DNA from 2 places in the Mesorhizobium sp. L-8-10 genome. Region 2 is predicted to be linked to the other one. Evidence: riboswitches for the same ligand, from Rfam matches in the RefSeq annotation. Region 2 holds a riboswitch; the other holds the start of a gene.
The links. A riboswitch is a leader RNA that binds a small molecule or an ion and turns the genes downstream of it on or off. The one in region 2 is predicted to bind glycine.

Region 1 (10,890 bases), 2.3 Mb from region 2:
GCGCTCGACAGCGCCGGAAACAAAGCGCTCGCGCTGCTTGTCCATCTCGGCGCGGATCTTCTTGCCCATGGCGCGGCGCAACAGGTCGGCCTCACCGAGCGAGTAGCCCGAAAGCTCCTGAGCGATCTGCATCACCTGCTCCTGGTAGACGATGACGCCCTGCGTCTCCTTCACCAGGTGGTCGATCTTGGGATGGATCGATTCGATCTCCTCCTCGCCATGCTTGCGGGCATTGTAGGTGGGGATGTTCTCCATCGGGCCGGGGCGGTACAGCGCCACCAGGGCGATGATGTCCTCGATACGGTCCGGCCGCATGCCGATCAGCGCCTTGCGCATACCAGCGCTTTCGACCTGGAACACGCCGACCACTTCGCCGCGCGACAGCATCGCATAGGTGCCGGGGTCGTCGATGGGGATCTTGGCAAGGTCGATCTCGACTCCGCGCCGGCGGATCAGCTTCACCGCCGTTTCGAGCACGGTGAGCGTCTTCAGGCCGAGGAAGTCGAACTTCACCAGGCCGGCCTGTTCGACATATTTCATGTTGAACTGCGTCACCGGCATGTCGGAACGCGGGTCGCGGTACATCGGCACCAGTTCGGACAGCGGCCGGTCGCCGATCACGATGCCGGCGGCGTGCGTCGATGCGTGGCGATAGAGCCCTTCCAGCTTCTGCGCGATGTCGAGCAGGGTCTGGACGATCGGCTCTTTTTCGGCCTCCTCGGCAAAACGCGGCTCGCCTTCGATGGCCTTGGGCAACGGCACCGGATTCGCCGGGTTCTGCGGCACCAGCTTGCACAGCCGGTCGACCTGGCTGTACGGCATCTGGAGGACGCGCCCGACGTCGCGCAACACGGCGCGGGCCTGCAGCGTTCCGAAGGTGATGATCTGGCCGACCTGGTCGCGACCATATTTGCCCTGCACGTAGCGGATCACCTCTTCGCGGCGGTCCTGGCAGAAGTCGATGTCAAAGTCAGGCATCGACACGCGCTCGGGATTGAGGAAGCGCTCGAACAGCAAGGAGAAGCGCAGCGGGTCGACGTCGGTGATGGTGAGCGCGTAGGCGACCAGCGAGCCAGCGCCGGATCCGCGGCCCGGACCGACGGGAATGTCGTGGGCCTTTGCCCACTTGATGAAGTCCGAAACGATCAGGAAGTAGCCAGGGAACTTCATGCGCTCGATGATGCCGAGCTCGAAATCGAGCCGTTCGGCATATTGCTCGGCCGTGTAGCCCTCCGTCAGCCCACGTGTGGCGAGCCGCTGGGCGAGACCCTCGCGAGCCTGTCTGCTCAATTCCTCGGCTTCGGCCTTCACGGCGGCGGCGGCATCGGCGATGTCGCCGCCGGTGAAGCGCGGCAGGATCGGGCTGCGGGTCTTGGTGTAGTAGGAACAGCGCTGGGCGATCTCGATCGTGTTGTCGATAGCCTCCGGCAGGTCGGCGAACAGAGCCGACATCTCCTCCTGGGTTTTCAGATAGTTGTCCGGGGTGAGGCGCCGACGGTTGTCTTCCGCGATCACCGATCCCTCGGCAATGGCGATGAGGGCGTCATGCGCCTCGAAGTCCTCCCTCTTGGGAAAGAAGGCTTCATTTGTTGCGACCAGCGGCAGCTCATGGCGATAGGCGAGCTCGATCGTCGTGGCCTCCACGGTCCGATCGTAGCCTTTCAGGCGCTCGATCTCGACATAAAGCCGGTCGCCAAACAGTGACTTGAGCGAGAGCAGGCGTGCTTCGGCGAGTTCCGCATGGTCTGCCCTGGCGGCGGCGCCGATCGGCCCGCACGGCCCGCCCGACAGGCAGATCAGACCATCCACGGCTCCGTTCATCCAGCCGAGCTCGATGTGGACAGGTTCGCCCGGCAGCGTTTCCAGATAGGCGCGGCTGATCAACCGCACGAGATTGGCATAACCCAGCTCGGTTGCCGAGATGAGGAGTATCGGGAAGAGATCGGGCCCCTGCCTCTTCGCATTGCCGCGGTGGGCGCTTTCGCCGGCGTCGCCGAAGTCGACGTCTATCTGGCATCCGATGATGGGCTGGATGCCTTCCTTGACTGCCTTTTGTGCGAACTCCAGAGCGCCGAAGAGATTATTGCTGTCCGTTACCGCGATCGCCGGCGCCTGGTCCTTCACAGCGTGTGCGATGACCTTGCCCAGCGGCAACGCGCCCTCGAGCAACGAATAGGCCGAATGCACGCGCAAATGCACGAAAGGTCGCGCCGGCGCATCGGGCACCTCCTCCCTGGCCGCCGCCTCGCGCAGAATCGGGTCGCGTGGTGGCCTGTCGCTCGCCATGATTCCAAGCCGCTCCTATGAATCTGTCTCTCGTGTCCTGAGGAGATGTTTATCGTCCGGCCGCATCCGATGCGAGTCCGACCGAAGGGCACCCACAGGCGCTGTGGACATCCCGCTGCCCCGGCGCGGCCACCCTTCCTTGCCGTTTGCGTCGATCTTGTTAGAACGCGTCAAGGACAAGGACACAGGAGACGCGAGATGAGCGAGTTGCAGAACGAAGTGGGCGAGATCGAGACGGTCATCCGCAACTATCTCGACGGCATGGTGTTCGCCGACGCCGCGAAGCTGCGCAAGGCCTTCCATCCGGGCGCCTGCGTCATCGGCCATTTCGGCGCCGATCTCGAATGGCTCTCGCTCGAAACCTTCATCTCCGGCTGCGAGAAAGCCGGCTCTGCCCCCGCGAACGAGCCCTACTACTGGGAAATCCTTTCGGCAGACATCACCGGCGACGTCGCCGTGATCAAGCTCGCGGACGACTACATGGGCAAACGCTTCACCGACTATCTGAGCCTGCTCAGGCATGAGGGCCAGTGGCAGATCGTCAACAAGACGTTTTTCGTGCACCCCTGACCCTGCCAGCGCCCATACCGGCGGCGCGCTTAGAGCAATTCCAGCAAAAGTGCGTAGCGATCTTGCGCCCGGAATCTCGCAAAAAACAAAATGCTCTATGCAAACTCCAGAATCACGGCATCGACGGCCAGGCTGTCGCCCGGCTTGGCGTTGACCTTGGCAATGGTAACGTCGCGCTCGGCACGCAAGACGTTCTCCATCTTCATGGCTTCGACCACTGCCAAGGTTTCGCCGGCCTTCACCTCCTGGCCCTCGCTCACGGCGACGGAGACGACGAGGCCAGGCATCGGGCACAGCAGCATCTTCGACGTATCGGGCGGCAGCTTCACAGGCATCAGTCGGTCGAGTTCCGCGATGCGCGGCAGCATCGGCCGCGCAACCACGGCAATCCCTTTCCAGGCGATGCGGATGCCGTTGAGCTGCGGCCGGATCTGAGCCGAGACCCTCTTGCGGTCGACGAAACCGTGCCAGACCGCCTCACCCGGCCGCCATTCCGAGCTGACGGTCAGCGGCGCGGCACCGCGGATCGAGACGTCGACCTCCATCGGGATCGAGATCATGCCCTCCGTGATCGACACCGGCACATAGTCGTCTCCGATGCGAACTTCCCAATCGCGTTTCAGTGCTCCGGAATGCGGCGCGAGGCGGCCGGTCAGGCGATCCAGGCGGTCGCGGCGCAATAGTTCGACGGACAGTGCGATCGCAGCGAGCACGCCGTTGTCGCTCTCGTCAGGCGTGATCGGGGCAAAGCCGTCCGGATACTCTTCGGCGATGAAGCCGGTCGAAAGGCGTCCCTCGCGCCAGCGGGGATGCTGCATGAGTGCGGCCAGGAATGGGATGTTGTGCTCGATGCCGTCAACCACGAAACTGTCGAGCGCGTCCGACATGGCGTCTATCGCCTGGGGCCTGGTCGGCGCCCAGGTGCAGAGCTTGGCGATCATCGGATCGTAATACATCGAGATCTCGGAGCCCTCGGCCACCCCCGTATCGTTGCGGATGACGGCATCGCCGACCGGGCCTTCTTCGGGTGGACGGTAACGTGTGAGGCGACCGATCGACGGCAGGAAATTGCGATAGGGATCTTCCGCATAGAGGCGGCTTTCGACCGCCCAGCCCTGCAGCCTCACGTCACCTTGCCTGATCGTGAGCGGCTCGCCGGCCGCGATGCGGATCATCTGCTCGACCAGATCCACGCCTGTGACGAGCTCCGTGACGGGATGCTCGACCTGCAGGCGGGTGTTCATCTCGAGGAAGTAGAAATTGCGGTCCTTGTCGACGATGAACTCGACCGTTCCGGCGCTCTGGTAGTCGACGGCCCTGGCGAGCGCCACGGCTTGTTCACCCATGGCCTTGCGCGTCCTCTCGTCGAGGAAGGGCGACGGCGCCTCCTCCACGACCTTCTGGTTGCGGCGTTGGATCGAGCATTCGCGTTCGCCGAGATAGATGGCGTTGCCTTGCGAATCGGCCAGCACCTGGATTTCGATGTGGCGCGGCTCGACTACGAACTTCTCGATGAACACGCGGTCGTCGCCGAAGGAGCTTTTTGCTTCCGAGCGCGCCCTGTCGAAGCCGTCGCGCACCTCCGCCTCGTTCCAGGCGATGCGCATGCCTTTGCCGCCACCTCCGGCCGAGGCTTTGATCATCACGGGGTAGCCGATCTCGCCGGCGATCGTCTCCGCATGATCGGCGTCCTCGATGACGCCGAGGAAACCCGGGACAGTATTCACCTCGGCGGCATTGGCAAACTTCTTCGATTCGATCTTGTCGCCCATCGCCTCGATGGCCTTGGGTTTCGGACCGATAAAGACGATTCCCTGCTTTTCCAGCGCGGCGCAGAAGGAAGCACGTTCGGAAAGGAAACCGTAACCGGGATGAACCGCTTGCGCGCCGGTCTGCTTGCAGGCCTCGATGATCTTCTCGGCGACGAGATAACTCTGGGCCGCGGCGGCCGGTCCGATATGCACCGCTTCGTCGGCCATCTCCACATGCATGGCGTCCCGGTCGGCGTCGGAGAAGACCGCCACGGTCGCGATTCCCATCTTCCTGGCGGTCTTGATCACACGGCAGGCGATCTCGCCCCGGTTGGCGATCAGTATCTTCTTGAACATGCGGGCGTTCTTCCTCCGGCTTTCCCCACTCTTTTATGGAGTTCGCGCGGCACGCTCAAGCGCGCAAATCCGCGGCTCGGGCCGGATTTCCGCTGAGACATCGTTATCCAGGGAACTGCGCTCGAGTGCTGTCTCAAGGCCGATACCGGGTTGATTGCGCTATCGAAACCTGAAAGTTTGAGCGTCTATTTCTGCGCTTGGAGACATGTCGATGAAGACCCGCGCCGCCGTTGCCGTCGCTGCCGGAAAGCCGCTCGAAATCATGGAGGTCGACCTTGACGGGCCGCGCGAGGGCGAGGTGCTGGTCGAGGTCAAGGCGACCGGCATCTGCCACACCGACGAGTTCACCTTGTCCGGCGCCGACCCCGAGGGCATCTTCCCGGCCATTCTCGGCCATGAGGGCGCCGGCATCGTCGTCGATGTCGGCAAGGGGGTGACCAGCCTGAAGAAGGGCGACCATGTCATTCCGCTCTACACGCCCGAATGCCGGCAATGTCCGTCCTGCCTGTCGCGCAAGACCAATCTGTGCACCGCCATCCGCACCACCCAGGGCCAGGGCCTGATGCCCGACGGCACCAGCCGCTTCTCGATCGGCAAGGACAAGGTGTTCCACTACATGGGCTGCTCCACCTTCTCCAACTTCACCGTGCTGCCGGAGATCGCGCTGGCCAAGGTCAATCCCGACGCGCCGTTCGACAAGATCTGCTACATCGGCTGCGGCGTCACCACCGGCATCGGCGCCGTCATCAACACCGCCAGGGTCGAGGAAGGCGCCACCGCGATCGTCTTCGGCCTGGGCGGCATCGGCCTCAACGTCATCCAGGGGCTGCGGCTGGCCGGCGCCGACATGATCATCGGCGTCGACCTCAACGACGACAAGAAGGCCTGGGGCGAGCGCTTCGGCATGACGCATTTCGTCAATCCGACGGAGGTCGAGGGCGACATCGTGCCCTATCTCGTCAACCTGACCAGGCGCGGCGCCGACCAGATCGGCGGCGCCGACTACACCTTCGACTGCACCGGCAACGTCAAGGTGATGCGCCAGGCCCTCGAGGCGTCGCATCGCGGCTGGGGCCAGTCGATCATCATCGGCGTCGCCGGCGCCGGCCAGGAGATTTCGACGCGGCCGTTCCAGCTGGTCACCGGCCGGGTGTGGAAGGGCACCGCCTTCGGCGGCGCGCGCGGCCGCACCGACGTGCCGAAGATCGTCGACTGGTACATGGACGGCAAGATCGAGATCGACCCGATGATCACCCACACGCTGACGCTCGACGAGATCAACACCGGCTTCGACCTCATGCACGAGGGCAAATCGATCAGAAGCGTCGTGGTGTACTAGGAACCCGGCCGATCGGCTGATGGACCATCCCGATTCCGTCCAGGCGCCGGCGATCTATGTCGATGCCGACGCCTGCCCCGTCAAGGACGAGGTGACGCGAGTGGCCGAGCGGCTCGGGCTCGTCGTCACCTTCGTGTCCAATGGCGGGTTGCGGCCCTCGCGCGATCCAATGATCCGCAATGTCGTCGTGTCCAAGGGGGCCGATGCCGCGGACGACTGGATCGCCGAACACGCCAAGCCCAACGACATCGTCGTGACGGCCGATATCCCGCTTGCTGCACGTGCCGTGGCCCTCGGCGCCCACGTGCTCGGGCCGACCGGGCGGCCGTTCACACCCGAGACGATTGGCATGGCGGTCGCGATGCGTGATCTGAAGCAACATCTTCGCGAGACCGGGGAGATCAAGGGTCACAATGCCGGCTTCTCCCGCGAAGACCGCTCGCGCTTCCTCGGCGCGCTCGATCAGATGGCGCGGCGAGCGGTAAAGGCCGCGGCCTGACCGGACTGTCGGGCGGCCGAAGGCGTGCTATGCTGACGAACTTGCCGCAGACCTGAGGCCATGCGGATGAAGTGGGCGGACGGCGTGACATGAGCATGGTCTGGCACTCTCGACGCCACCTTCCGTTCTATTCGGCGGCCATCTGCGGCATCCTCGTGCTGGCCACGGCGTATCGTCTCCCGTGGAATCTCGTAGCGGTCGCCGCGGCGAACACATTCTTCCTCGTCTATCTCCTCCTCAGCGGCATGAAGGTTCCCCGCCTCACCGCCAGCTTCCTGAAAAGACACGCTGCCGAGGCGGATGAACCGTTCTGGATCCTCCTCGGCGTCAGCATCGGCACCATCCTCGTGGCGGCCGGTTCACTGGTCATCCTTTTCGTGGTGATCAACAGCGAACGCGACCCGGTTGTGGCGCCATGGCTGCTCGGCTTCTCCTTCATCGCCGTCTGGCTGGCCTGGTTGACCATCCATACGATGGCCGCGCTGCACTATGCCCATAAATATTGGGAGCCGGAGGAAAGGACCGGCGGCGCGACGCCAGACGAACCGTTTCCCCGGCGCGGCCTCGACTTCCCGCATACGAAGGACCCGGAGGGCTTCGATTTCCTCTATTTCGCTTTCGTGATCGGTATGACGGCCCAGACATCCGACACGGAGGTCACCACCAAGGCGATGCGCAAGCTCACCCTGCTCCATGGCATCGCCTCGTTCTTCTTCAACACGGTGCTGGTCGCGGCCGCAGTCAATCTGGCGGTCTCGCTGGGGCAGCAGCCTTGAACACTCGCCTTCGGCCTGCATGCGCCACGCAGCGGGAGAACCGCCATCAGCGGCGTCGGCGCCATTTGGGGTCGCGTCGATTTGGCGTGGTTGGGAGGTGACAAATCCGTCGCCTTGGTCTAGCGTCCCGACTCGTCGAGGGCTTCGGCCCTGCCGGTCTGCGGGAGAGAGCAACGTTCGTTTGCCGCCGAAGGGGAAATCGCCCGAAATCTCTCAGGCAAAAGAACCGTTGACGGGTAAGACAACTCTGGAAAGTCGGGGCGAGAGCTCCGCGCCGAAGGTGTAAGCGCCGCCGACAGGGTTCCGGTTGCGCGAGTCTCTCAGGCTTCAGACAGAGGGGCACGAACCGGCTGCATTGGGCGGCCGTTTCAGTGCTGTTCTGGAGAAGCAATTGACGGGCACCGATCTAAGCCATCTTCCTCTCGAGGGTCTGCATGCCGCGGCAAATGCGCGTTTCGGCGCGTTCGCCGGCTGGCATATGCCGATCACCTACCCCGCCGGCGTGATGAAGGAGCACCTTCACACACGCGAACATGTCGGGCTCTTCGACATTTCCCATATGAAGCTGTTCGAGGTTTCAGGCAGCGGCGCGGTGGGCCTGCTCGATCGCGCCTGCCCACTCGACGCCGCGGCTCTGGCGACATCGCAGTCGAAGTATACCTTCCTCCTCAACGACAAGGCGGGGATCATCGACGACCTGATCGTCACCCGACTCGGAGAGCACCGCTTCATGGTCGTTGCCAACGCCGGCAACGCGGCGACCGACGAAAAGCATCTGCGCAGCCTCGCCGCCGCTTTCGACGTCACGATCAAACCGCTCGACCGGGTCTTTCTCGCGATACAGGGGCCCGAAGCCGAAGCGGTGCTCGCCCGTGCCGGTGTCGAGTCAAGGGGGCTGACCTTCATGACGGGCGTCGAACCCAGGGCGGATTGGTTCATGAGCCGCTCCGGTTACACAGGCGAGGACGGCTTCGAGATCGGGCTGCCGGAGCAGGACGCCCGTCCGCTGGTCGCGAAGCTCTTCGAGGACGAACGGGTGATGTGGATCGGGCTCGCCGCCCGCGACAGCTTGCGGCTGGAGGCCGGGCTCTGCCTACACGGTCAGGACATCACCGAAGAGTTCGACCCCGCAAGTGCCGGTCTCATGTGGGCCATCCCGAAGCAGGTCCGCGAGACCGGTGCTTTTGTCGGGGCCGCGGCGCTGCGCGCCGTCCTGGCCGCCGGACCATCGCGCAAGCGCGTTGGTCTCAAGGCCGAGGGCCGGCAGCCGGTGCGTGCAGGGACCAGCCTGATCGACGGGGACGGCAAGGTTGCCGGCTTCGTCACCTCTGGCGGTTTCGGCCCTTCGGCGGGCAGCCCGGTCGCCATGGGTTACGTCGCGGCGCCGCTCGCCAAGCCGGGCACCCGTCTCTACGCTGAGGTGCGGGGCCAGCGCATTCCCGTCGACATCCACCCCCTTCCCTTCACGCCGCATCGCTACCGCAAAGGATGAATTCCATGGCGACGACCTACTACACCGAAGACCACGAATGGATCCGCGTCGAGGGCGGGGTGGCGACGGTTGGCATCACCGACTATGCCCAGGAACAGCTCGGCGACCTCGTCTTCGTCGAACTCCCCGAGGCAGGACGTGTCGTGAAGAAGGGCGACACGGCCGTGGTCGTGGAGTCCGTGAAGGCGGCTTCCGACGTTTACGCACCCGTCGACGGCGAGATCGTCGAGGCGAACACCGCCCTGTCGGCGGATCCCGCGCTCGTCAACTCGGCTCCGACCGGCGACGGCTGGCTCTGGAAGATGAAGCTGGCCGACGCAAGCCAGCTTGCCGGCCTGCTCGACGAAGCCGGCTACAAGGCCATCGTCGGCTGAGGAAGGAAACCATGACCGACAACGCATCCACATTCGCTGGCCGGCACATCGGACCGGGCCCCGGCGACGTAAGGGCCATGCTGACCACGCTCGGCCTGCCCTCGATCGAAACCCTCATTGCCCAGGCTGTGCCGAAATCGATCCGCCTTGGCCGCGCGCTCGACCTGCCGGGTCCGGCGACCGAGGCCGAGGCGCTGGCCGAACTGGCCGCCAAGATGAGCGGCAACACGGTCCTGAAGAGCTTCATCGGCCTGGGTTATCACGGCGTCCAAGTGCCGCCGGTGATCCAGCGCAATCTCTTCGAGAATCCGGCCTGGTATACGGCCTACACTCCCTATCAATCCGAAATCAGCCAGGGCCGGCTCGAGCTGCTGTTCCATTTCCAGACGCTCGTAACCGAGCTGACCGGGCTGCCGGTCGCGTCCGCCTCGCTGCTCGATGAGGCGACGGCTGCGGCCGAGGCCGTCGGCATCGCCTGGCGGCATCACCGCGAGAAACGGGCCGATGTCGTCGTGGCCGGGGCTCTGCATCCGCAGACGCTCGACGTCGTCCAGACCCGCGCCGAACCGCTCGGCATCAGGATCGGCGCCGAGACGATCGGCGAAAACACGGCGGCTCTCATCGTGCCGTGGCCGGACACTTCAGGCGTCTATCACGACCAATCGGCAATGATCGCCAAAGCGAAGGCTGCTGGCGCCGTGGTCATCTTCGTTGCCGATCCGCTGGCGCTGACGCTGACGGAGGCGCCCGCGAAACTCGGCGCCGACATCGCCGTCGGCTCGATGCAGCGTTTCGGCGTGCCGATCGGCTTCGGCGGACCGCACGCCGCCTATTGCGCCGTCGCCGACAAGCTCACCCGGCTGATGCCAGGCCGCCTCGTCGGCCAGTCGACCGACGCCCATGGCCGGCCGGGCTATCGCCTAGCCCTGCAGACGCGCGAGCAGCACATACGCCGCGACAAGGCGACGTCGAATATCTGCACGGCGCAGGCGCTGCTGGCCAATATGGCCGTTTCCTATGCCATCTGGCACGGCCCGCAGGGATTGCAGGCGATCGCCCGGCGGGTGCAGACGCTTGCGTCGCGCTTGGCCGCCTCGTTGAAGGAGGCCGGGCTGACGCTGGCGGGAACCCGGTTCTTCGATACGGTGACTGTCTCCGTCCCCGGCAAGGCGAAGGAGATCGCTGCGGCCGCCGAGGAAGGCGGTCGCCTGCTTCGGGTGATCGACGCCGACAGGCTCGCTGTCAATTTCGACGAGACCTCGACCGAGGCCGACCTCGAGGCGATCGTGGCCCTGTTGGGCGCCAAGGTGGTCGGCACTGCAGGCGAGACGCTGCCAGGCAAGGCACGGGACAAGAACTTCCTGTCGCAGCCGGTCTTCCACGAAAACCGCTCGGAAACGGACATGATGCGTTTCCTGCGGAGGCTGGCCGACAAGGATCTTGCGC
Region 2 (10,890 bases):
CTTCTGCTCCAGCATCGCCGCCATCAGGTCCGGCATCGCCCACATGCCCTTGCCGATCTGGGCATGGCCCGACAGCCCGCAGTCCAGCCCGATGTCGACGTTCCACGCCTCATAGGCGGCAATCCACGCCGCCTGCTTCATGTCGCCCTTGCGGATCATCGGCCCGGCCTCCATCGAGGTGTGGATCTCGTCGCCGGTGCGGTCGAGGAAACCGGTGTTGATGAACACCACCCGCTCGCTTGCCGCGCGGATGCACTCCTTCAGGTTGACCGTGGTGCGCCGTTCCTCGTCCATGATGCCCATCTTCAGCGTGTTGGGCGCCATCCCAAGCGCGGCCTCGACCCGGCCGAAGATCTCCACCGCGAAGGCCACCTCGTCGGGCCCGTGCATCTTCGGCTTGACGATGTAGACCGAGCCGGCCGGCGAGTTCTTGCGGCGGCCGGCAGGGCCGACGTCGTGCAGCGCGATCAGGCTGGTGATCATGGCATCCATGATGCCTTCCGGCACCTCGTTGCCGTCGCCGTCGAGAATGGCCGGATTGCCCATCAGGTGGCCGACATTCCTGACCAGCATCAGCGAACGGCAGCGCAGCGTAAAGCGCGAGCCGTCGGGTCCGGTGTAGTCGCGATCGGGATTGAGCGTGCGGGTGAAGGTCTTGCCGGCCTTGGCCACTTCTTCAGCAAGGTCGCCCTTCATCAGGCCGAGCCAGTTGCGGTAGACCACCACCTTGTCGGCGGCGTCGACGGCGGCGACCGAATCCTCGCAGTCCATGATCGTGGTGATCGCCGATTCCAGCCACACATCGGCGATATGGGCCGGATCGTCCCTGCCGATGGCGGAGCCGGCGTCGATCAGCACCTCGACATGGATGCCGTTGTTGCGCAGCAGGATCTGGCCGGGGGCGGACGCTTCGCCGAGATAACCGGCAAACTGTTCGGGCTTCTTCAGCCCCGCCGTGCGGCCGCCGTCGAGCGACACGACAAGCGCGCCGCCCTTGACCGCAAAGCCGCGGGCCTCCTGCCAGGGTGCACCGGCGAGCGGCACGGCCTCGTTCAGGAAATTGCGCGCCCATTGGATCACCCTGGCGCCGCGTTTGGGATTGTAGCCCTTGCCTTTCTCCGCGCCGTCGGTCTCGGGGATGGCATCGGTGCCGTAGAGCGCATCGTAGAGCGAACCCCAGCGGGCATTGGCGGCGTTCAACGCATAGCGCGCATTCATGACCGGCACGACGAGCTGCGGCCCGGCGACCGAAGCGATCTCGGGATCGACATTCTGGGTGGTGACGGTGAAGGCCGGCCCTTCCGGCACCAGATAGCCGATCCCGGACAGGAAGGCCTTGTAGGCGTCCATGTCGGCGGGGGCGCCATGCTCCCGGTACCAGCCGTCGATCTTCTCCTGCAGCGCGTCGCGCCTGGCCAGCAGCGCCCGGTTCTTCGGCGCCAGATCGTGCACGATCGCCGCAAACGCCTGCCAGAAGGCCGCCGCCTCGACGCCCGTCCCCGGCAGCGCCTCCGTCTCCACGAAGTCACGCAGCTCGCGCGCGACCTTCAGGCCGGCAGTCTCGACATAGGCTTGAGTGAACATGTGCATGCCCTTCTTCCGTCAGGCCGCGATGGCCGCGTCGACGCCGAACTCGCCGGCGATGCACTCGGCCACCATCTGGGCGGTCGCGGCCGAGAGCGTCCAACCGAGATGACCGTGACCAGTGTTGTAGAAGACGCCCGGCTGCCGGCCTTTGCCGACCCGCGGCATCATATTGGGCATCATCGGCCGCAGACCGGCCCAGGGCACCACGCGATTGGTGTCGACATCAGGGAACAGCATCCGCGTCCAGTCGACCAGCGGCTTGACCCGGTCGTGCCGGATGTCCCGGTTCATGCCGTTGAACTCAGCGGTGCCGGCGACCCGGAAGCGCCCGGTCCCGAGGCGGCTGGTGACGATCTTGGCGCGATCGTCGAGCAGGCTGACCCACGGGGCCGCCTGCCGACTGCGCTCCTCGTCGAGATGGACGGTGATCGAATAGCCTTTCACGGGATAGACATTGACACGATCGCCGAGCATGGCCGCGAAGCGCCGGCTGGCAGAGCCTGCGCAGATCACGACGCCGTCGGTCTCCACCGTGCCGGCATGCGGCTCACCCTCTCCCAGGGTCCCGCTCCGATAGTCGATGCGAAAGCGCCCCTTCCGCTCAACGCGCTCGACATCTGCGTCGAAGATGAAGCGCGCGCCCCGCCGCTCGCAGGCCTTGGCGAGCCCGAAGGTGAATTTGTGGATGTCGCCGGTCGAATCCGACGGCGTATAGAAACCGCCGTAGAAATCGCCATGCAACGCCGGTTCGATCGACTTGACCTCGGCGGCGGAGACGGGGTGCCGGTCGAGCCCGCCTTCGACCAGCATCGTATTGACCGTCAGCGCGTGCTGGAAACTCGGCTTGTCCCAGTAGATGTGGAGGATACCGCGCCGGACATGGTCGAAGTCGATGTTCTCGCGCGCGGCGATGCCGAACAGATGCTCGCGCGCGGCAATCGCCAGCCGCGTGGTCTCCACCGTGTTGGAGCGGTAGTTCAGGATGTTGGAGACGAATTCCGCAAGCCAGGCATATTTGTGCCAGGTGGGCGCCGGGTTCATGAGCAGCGGCGCGTCGCGCCGCATCATCCATTTGATGCCCTTGAGCAGCGTCGACCAGTGGTTCCAAACCTCCGCATTGCTCGCCGAGAGCTGGCCGCCATTGGCGAAGGAGGTTTCCATCCCCGCGTAACGCTGGCGGTCGATGACGGTGACGGCATAGCCACGTTCCAGGAGGGCATAGGCGGTGGTGACGCCGGTGATGCCGGCGCCGATGACGGCGATATGGGGCATTTCATTCTCCGCGATCAAAGTTGGGAGCGGGCCGAGACCCGCGGTTCATCCCCAATCTGTCGCTGTACCTGAGAGCTTAACCGCGCCGGCGCGGCTTTCCCCTTCGGTGGGCACTCGAAATGCCACTCTCCAGATCGTTCAACTGCATGGTCTTCTTTGCCTGAGAGTTTCCTGGGGGGTTGCTCCGTCGGCGCCGGCCATCTGCGGCCGATCTCTCCCATGCAGCCTCTTGAACGCGATATGTTTCTACCGTTCGACCGGCGCCCCCGCAACCTCTGCCGCGGAGGCGCCCAGAGCAATTCCAGCAAAAGTGCGCAGCGGTTTTGCGTCCGGAATTGCGTGAGAACAAAGAGTTAGAGCGTTTGCGCGATTCGGGGAAAGCGGAAATGCGCCAACGTCAGTTGCCTTCGTCGTAGAGCGTCGTGGTGGTCTCGACGCCCTCCTCGTGCAAACCGGCACGCTTGATCGCCGCGGCAGCCAGTTCGCGCGCCTTGCGACGGATATGCACCTCGTCGACGCCCTGCACCTTGCCGTCGGCGTAAAGCACCTTGCCGTCGACCCAGGTCTGCGTGATCGATGCGGTCGAAGCCGAGAAGACCAGCGCCTGGAGCGGATCGTAGAAAGGCGTCCATTCGACATGGTCGAGATCGAACAGGATGAAGTCCGCCTTCTTGCCGATCTCGAGCGAACCGATCTCGTCATCCCACATCAGTGCCTGGGCGCCTTCGATCGTCGCGGCCCGCAACGCCTGCCTCGCGGTAAAGATATCGGGCTGCATGCGGGCATCCTTGAACATGCCTGCGACGACGAGCATCTGCCGCATGAGGTTCATATTGCCTGCCGCCGACACGCCGTCTGTTCCGAGCCCGACCTTGACGCCGGCCTTGACCATCTCAGGATATTTGCCGATCGCCGTCGCGCCCTTGCCGAGCTTGAAGGACGAGCACGGGCAGAAGGCCACGCTGGCGCCACGTTCGGCGAGCAGCCGGACCTCTTCGTCCGAGACCGCCGCACCATGGGCGATGACGAGGTTCTTCCCAATGCCGCCGGCCCGATCGATCCGGGTAATGGGCCAGCAGCCATATTTGCTTTCGCAGACCTTGGCTTCCTCGATCGACGTGGCGAGGTGGTAGGTGGTGCCGACGCCGAGCTTCTCTGCCAGCTTCACCGCGCCGACATGCAACTCCAGGGTGCATGGCTCCTTGCCTTCGATATTGACCCAGCAGCGGGCACGGCCCTCGAGCGATCCGTTGTAGCGCCTGACGCAATCCTCAAGGACCTTCAGCGCGGTTTCCGCATCCGGGAAGAAATGATGTTCGGCCATTTCCCGGGTCCAGCCGCGCGGCAGTTCCGCCGGCGGATTGTCGGCGGCGTGGCGGCCGGTGATCCCGCGGATGCCGGTCTGCTCCATGGCCCGGATCACGATGCCGGGGTCATACTGGGAACCCATGTCGAGGAAGCAGGTCGTGCCGCAGCGCAGCATCTCGGTGATGCCGAGTAGCGCCCCCCAATATTCGTCCTCTTCCGTGATATGGGCATAAAAGGGCTTCGCCCAATGGAAGACCCAGGCGCGCGTGTTGAGGTTGTCGGGGAAGACCGCCCGCGACAGCGTTTCGGACAGATGGACGTGGCTGTCCACGAAACCCGGGCAGATACCGAGCATCCTGCCGTCGATCACCTTGTCGAAGACGGTCGAGTTGTGGCGCGCCGCGACGTCCGCCGCCGGCCCAATATCGGCGATGCGGTCATTCTCGACGACCATGCTGGCGCCGCGCAGGACCGTGTCGTTCTTGTCGACCGTGAAGGCGAAGTTCAAGTCTTTGATCAGTGTGCGCATAGTCATTCACTCGTCCACGGGCCTGCATTCCATCTGCTTCCCACCGGTCCGACCGTGGGTCGTCGCCGGCGGCGGGCGCGGAAAAGCCCTGGCCGCCGATTCTCTTTTGAACCGCCTGCAGCCCTCAGGCCACGTGACGCGCTGCCGCCTTGCCGGCGGTGCCCGTCGGGATCAGGCGATCGGTGTCGGCATAGTCGGAAAGCAGCTCCGATCCGGTCGCGGTGACGAGCAGCATGTCCTTGTTCTGCATGCCGAAGCCGTAGCCGGTGTCATAGCAGAGAGGTTCGAATCCGAGCACCATGTTCTCCTCCAGCGGCGCATCGCTGCCTGGCTTGCCCAGGACCGGGGTCAGGCCGAGATACGGATCCTCGTGCAGGTGCAGCCCGATGCCGTGCCCGACGAAGGAGATCGGCGGCAGGTTCAGCTTGGCGAGCTTCGCGATGAAGGCGTCGTAGATCGTCCGGCAGCTTGCGCCCGGTTTCACCTTCTCCATGATCTCATATTTGCATTCGACCAGATGAGCCCAGATCTTATCGGCCATGGGGGGCGCCTCACCGACGATCGCGGTGCGGCAGACACCGGCCTGATAGCCGTTGATGACGGAGAATATCTCGACGCGGCAGACGTCGCCGCGCTTCAGCACACGCTCCGAAGGACCAACATTGGGAAGCACGCTGCGTTCACCCGTGGCGACGATGAGCAACTTGAAGTGGTCAGCGCCCAGCGAATAGACATTGCGCGTCAGATGACCGGCAATGTCCATCTCGGAATCGCCCTCGTCCACCACGGCGAGCGTGTCGGTGATGGCCTGGTCTGCGATCCGCGACAGCCGGCGCAGAAGCGCGATCTCCTCAATCGTCTTGATCTGGCGCAACCTGGCTAGGATCGGTTCAGAATGCTCGAATCTGGCGCTGGGCATCGCCGCGGCGAGCCGCGCGAAGTCGCCCGCCGGCAGGTAGTCCATTTCGAGCCCAATGCGCCCCTTGGCAAGGCCGAGGCCCTCCAGCTGATCGGCGAGCACCAGCATCGGATCGTCGGAGAATTCCGCCCAGATGCGCGTCGGCACGTCGGGCTGGCGCCGCTTGATGGTCGAGGCCTCCATGTCGACGCCGAAGAGCGCTTCACGGCCATCCGCGGTGACGATCGTCATGGCATGGCGATGGCGGATGAGCGGCTGTGACGGCACGACGAAGCCGGTCGTATAGGCGAAGTTCTCCGGCGACGAGCAGATCATGGCGTCGAGCCCATGCTGCGCCATTGCCTTCACCTGTTTCGCGACGATTTCTGCCCGCATGATTGTTCCTCTCCTGATATCCGTGCCGCGTTCAATCGCGCACGCGGTATTTTTCGATCTTGCCGAGATCCACCTCGATGCCCATGCCGGGGCCGGAGGGGACCACGATGGCACCGTCGACGAATTGCATGGGCTCGGCCAGCAGGTCGTCCTTGTAGTAGATGCCGCCGACCTGGCCGCGCTGCGCCTCGGCCGGTGTCGAGACGGGAATGACGCAGGAGAGCGTGACGGCGGGCGATGCGGCTGCGAGCTGCACATTGGCCAGATTGCCGACACCCGTCTCGATGGAGCCGTTGACGTTGCAGATGATGCCGGCGGCACGGCACACGGCCCCGACCTCCATGGCCTTGTAGAGGCCGCCCGACTTGGTCGTGTAGATCGAGACGATCTGGATTCCTCCCGACTGGATGATCTGCACGGCGTCATGCGCGTTCCAGGCCGACTCGTCGGCCATAACCGGCGCGTCGATCCGGCGCCCGACCTCGGCTATGCGCTCAATGCCCATGACCGGCTGCTCGACATATTTGAGCCGGTTCTTCTCCATCCTGCGCACGGTCTGGACCGCCTCGCCCGGCGTCTTGTAGCCTTCGTTGGCGTCGACGCAGATCTCGACCGCCTCGCCCGCGACCTCGCGGACGGCGTTGACCATGGCGACGTCTCGATCGGGATCGACGCCGATCTTGACCTTGATCGTCTTCACGCCTTCCGTGACCAGCCTGGCCACCTCGGCACGCGCCTCCTCGATCGAGATCAGGCCGATCGAATGGGTGACCGGCACGCGATCGCGCGCCTTGCCGCCGAGCAGCGTGTGGACCGGCACATTCAGCCAGCGGCCCGTGAGATCATAGGTAGCGAACTCGACGGCGGCCTTCGAATAGGGATAGCCGCGGATGATCGCATCCATCCTGGCATGCAGTTCGGCGAAGTTGCCGAGATCCAGCCCGATGACCGCCGGGGCCAGATAGGTATCGATGACGGAACGGGTGATCAGCGCCGATTCGCCGAAATAACGTCCGAACTCGCCGCCCCAGTCCTTGAGCGCCGGCGCCTCACCCCAGCCGACGCGACCGTCGCTGTCCGTCATCCGCACCATCACATAGCGGCCGATGACTTCCGTCAGGCCGGCCCATTTGTGCTCGCGCCGGGTGGGCAGTTGGACAATCAGTGTTTCGATGGACTTGATCGTAGGCAAGAGCACACCTTTGCGATTGTGACCTGCAGCGTGATGCGCTAAGCTGCGATCATCTACTGTGATCACAGTTTATGATCATATTTTGTGGTCGTCAAGGGTTGAAAGCGGCATCGTGCGCGGCTCGCGCCAGAGACATCGGAGAACCGGGAGGAGAAGGCTATGATCGTCGAGACGACCAACTATTTCGCCAGGGAAGGCCAGGCCGCGGCAGTGCTTGCCCAGCGGCGCAAGGCATCCGCCATTCGCCGGGAACTCGGGCTCGAGCCGGGGCGGATCTATGTCAAGCTGGAGGGCGCTGGGCCCGACACCCGCTGGGAATGCCGCTTCCCGTCATTGGAAGCCTACAAGGCCGACATGGCCGAAAGGGCACAATCCCAGGCATTCGCCGCGGCGCGCAAGGATATGCATACGCTGCTCGAACGTTTCGAGCGCCACCTCTCCGCTCCGGACGAACTGCCGGGCGACGGTGGTTGATTCCGGTTTGGTGTCCGGTCGCGGACGCTAACGAAAAAGCCCGGCGTTTCGGCCGGGCTTTTTCGTCTGGCTGTGGATGGGATGGTCGTTCGGCTCAGTGGTCGAAGGCCTTGACGATCTCTTCGGTCATCTTCTTGGCGTCGCCCAAGAGCATCATGGTGCCGTCCTTGTAGAACAGCGTGTTGTCGATGCCGGCATAGCCGGAGCCCAGCGAGCGCTTGACGAACAGGCAGGTGCGCGCCTTGTCGACGTCGAGGATCGGCATGCCGTAGATCGGGCTCGCCTTGTCGTCGCGCGCCGCCGGGTTGGTCACGTCGTTGGCGCCGATCACATAGGCGACGTCGGCCTGCGCGAACTCTGAGTTGATGTCCTCCAGCTCGAACACCTCGTCGTAAGGCACATTGGCCTCGGCCAAAAGCACGTTCATGTGGCCCGGCATGCGGCCGGCCACCGGATGGATGGCGTATTTGACCTCGACGCCGGCCGCCTTCAGCTTGTCGGCCATCTCGCGCAGCGCGTGCTGGGCCTGCGCCACCGCCATGCCGTAGCCCGGCACGATGATCACCTTCTGCGCGTTCATCATCAGATAGGCCGCGTCGTCGGCCGACCCCTGCTTCACCGTGCGCTCGATGCCGTCGTCGGCGACCGCCGCCGCCTCGCCGCCGAAGCCGCCGAGGATCACCGAGATGAAGGAGCGGTTCATGCCCTTGCACATGATGTAGCTGAGGATCGCGCCCGACGAGCCGACCAGCGCCCCGGTGATGATCAGCGCCAGGTTGCCCAGCGTGAAGCCGATGCCGGCCGCCGCCCAGCCCGAATAGGAGTTCAGCATCGACACCACCACCGGCATGTCGGCGCCGCCGATCGGGATGATGATCAGCACGCCGAGCACCAGCGACGCCGCCACGATCAGCCAGAACGCGATCGTGCTCTGGGTGGTCACCAGGAGCACGATCAGCACCACCAGCGCGATGCCGAGCGCGGCGTTGACGGCATGCCGGCCCGGCAGCATGATCGGCTTGCCCGACATGCGCCCGTCGAGCTTCAGGAAGGCGATGACCGAGCCGGTGAAGGTGACCGCGCCGATCGCCACGCCGAGGCTCATCTCGACCAGCGCCTGGCCGTGGATGGCGCCGAGCGAACCGATGCCGAAGCTTTCCGGCGCATAGAGCGCGGCCGCCGCCACCATCACCGCGGCAAGGCCGACCAGGCTGTGGAAGGCCGCCACCAGCTGCGGCATCTTGGTCATCTGGATGGAGCGCGCCACATAGGCGCCGACGCCGCCGCCGATGGCCAGCCCGACCACGATCAGCGCCAGGCCGCCGAGGCTCGGCGTGGCCAGCGCCAGCGTGGTCAGGATGGCGATCCCCATGCCGATCATGCCGTAGAGATTGCCCTGCCGGCTGGTCGTCGGATGCGACAGGCCGCGCAGCGCCAGGATGAACAGGATGCCGGAGACCAGATAGAGGAAAGAGGCGAGATTGGCGTTCATCGCTTACTTCTCTTTCTTCTTGTACATGGTCAGCATGCGCTGGGTGACCAGGAAGCCGCCGAAGATGTTGACGGCGGCGAGCATGAGCGCGACGAAGCCGAAGCCGGTGGCAAGGCCGGAGGCCGAGATGCCGACCGCCAAAAGCGCGCCGACCACGATCACCGACGAGATCGCGTTGGTGACCGACATCAGCGGCGTGTGCAGGGCCGGCGTCACCGACCACACCACGTAATAGCCGACGAAGATCGCCAGCACGAAGATGGCGAAGCGGAACACGAAGGGATCGATGGCGCCGCCCGACAGCGCATGGGCCGCATCGCCGGCCGCATCGGCGGTTGCCGGCGCCTGGGCCAGATCCGCGATCGCCATCCTGACCGCCGCCACCGACTGCTCGAGCTGGTCGAGGGCCTTTTCCAGTGCTGTCTGTTCCATCACGCGTCTCCCCCGGTTTTGGGCGCCGCCGCTGGTTTCGATGACGATTTGGCCGCGGCAACCGGCTTCTTCGCCGGCTTGTCCGCTGCCGCCGTCGGCTTCTTCGCCGATTTCCTCGCGGCAGCCGCTTTGGTCGGCTTGTCCGCGGCAACCGGCGTCGCCGGCTTGTCCGCCGCGGCAACCGGCGCGGCCGTCACGCTGGCCGCCGTATCGGCGAAGGCGGCATGCACCACCTTGCCGCCGTCGGTCAGCATGGTTGCCTTGACCAGCTCGTCCTCACGGTTGATGGCAAGCTTTTTGCCTGCCTTGTCGACCAGTGTCTCCAGGAAGGCGTAGAGGTTCTTGGCGTAGAGCAGCGACGCCGAAGCCGCCACCCTGCCCGGCACATTGAGATGGCCGACGATCTTCACCCCGTTGGCCGTGGTCACAACCTTGCCGGCCTCGGCACCCTCGACATTGCCGCCACGCTCCACCGCCAGGTCGACCAGCACCGAGCCCGGCTTCATCGAGGCCACCATCGCCGCCGACACCAGCCGCGGCGCCGGACGCCCGGGGATCAGCGCCGTGGTGATGACGATGTCCTGCCTGGCGATGTGCTCGGCCGTCAGCGCGGCCTGCTTGGCCTGGTATTCCTTCGACATCTCCTTGGCGTAGCCGCCGGCGGTCTCGGCCTGCCTGAACTCCTCGTCCTCGACCGCGATGAACTTGGCGCCGAGCGAGGCGACCTGCTCCTTGGCGGCGGGCCGCACGTCGGTCGCCGTCACCACCGCGCCGAGGCGGCGCGCGGTGGCGATCGCCTGCAGGCCGGCCACGCCCACCCCCATGACGAAGACCTTCGCCGCCGGCACCGTGCCGGCCGCCGTCATCATCATCGGCAGGGCCCGGTCATATTCGGCCGCCGCGTCGATCACCGCTTGGTAGCCGGCCAGGTTGGCCTGGCTCGACAGCACGTCCATCACCTGGGCGCGGGTGATGCGCGGCATGAATTCCATGGCAAACGCCGTCACCCCGGCGCGCGCCAGGGCCGCCACCGCCGCGTCGTTGCCATAAGGGTCCATGATGGCGATGACGGCCGAACCTGATTTGTAGCCCTTCAGCTCCGCCTCGCTCGGCCGGCGCACCTTCAACACCATATCGGCCCGGCCCGCATCGGAGGCCTTGCCGATCGCGGCGCCCGCTGCGGCGAAATCCGCATCGACGATGCGCGAGCCCAAACCCGCACCGGCCTCCACCACCACGTCGAAACCGAGCCCGACAAGCCGCTTCACCGTCTCGGGCGATGCACCGACACGGGGCTCGTTCGCGTCGAT

Region 1: it holds a riboswitch for glycine, as region 2 does, so the genes downstream of both, gcvT (glycine cleavage system aminomethyltransferase GcvT) here and JN280_RS13460 (D-amino acid dehydrogenase) in region 2, are expected to answer to the same signal.

Annotation. Positions count from the first base shown of each region.
Region 1 covers NZ_AP023263.1:5,204,865-5,215,754, forward strand. The annotation lists gene dnaE (DNA polymerase III subunit alpha) at 1-2,286, opposite strand, end outside; gene JN280_RS24130 (nuclear transport factor 2 family protein) at 2,485-2,856, shown strand; gene JN280_RS24135 (acetyl-CoA carboxylase biotin carboxylase subunit) at 2,952-4,964, opposite strand; gene JN280_RS24140 (S-(hydroxymethyl)glutathione dehydrogenase/class III alcohol dehydrogenase) at 5,176-6,303, shown strand; gene JN280_RS24145 (YaiI/YqxD family protein) at 6,323-6,802, shown strand; gene JN280_RS24150 (DUF1345 domain-containing protein) at 6,898-7,578, shown strand; glycine riboswitch at 7,730-7,817, shown strand; gene gcvT (glycine cleavage system aminomethyltransferase GcvT) at 7,970-9,070, shown strand; gene gcvH (glycine cleavage system protein GcvH) at 9,076-9,444, shown strand; gene gcvP (aminomethyl-transferring glycine dehydrogenase) at 9,456-10,890, shown strand, end outside.
Region 2 covers NZ_AP023263.1:2,885,506-2,896,395, reverse strand. The annotation lists gene JN280_RS13465 (malate synthase G) at 1-1,590, opposite strand, end outside; gene JN280_RS13460 (D-amino acid dehydrogenase) at 1,603-2,859, opposite strand; glycine riboswitch at 2,997-3,089, opposite strand; gene JN280_RS13455 (amidohydrolase family protein) at 3,257-4,702, opposite strand; gene JN280_RS13450 (M24 family metallopeptidase) at 4,821-5,990, opposite strand; gene JN280_RS13445 (mandelate racemase/muconate lactonizing enzyme family protein) at 6,022-7,188, opposite strand; gene JN280_RS13440 (hypothetical protein) at 7,342-7,656, shown strand; gene JN280_RS13435 (NAD(P)(+) transhydrogenase (Re/Si-specific) subunit beta) at 7,751-9,148, opposite strand; gene JN280_RS13430 (NAD(P) transhydrogenase subunit alpha) at 9,152-9,580, opposite strand; gene JN280_RS13425 (Re/Si-specific NAD(P)(+) transhydrogenase subunit alpha) at 9,580-10,890, opposite strand, start outside.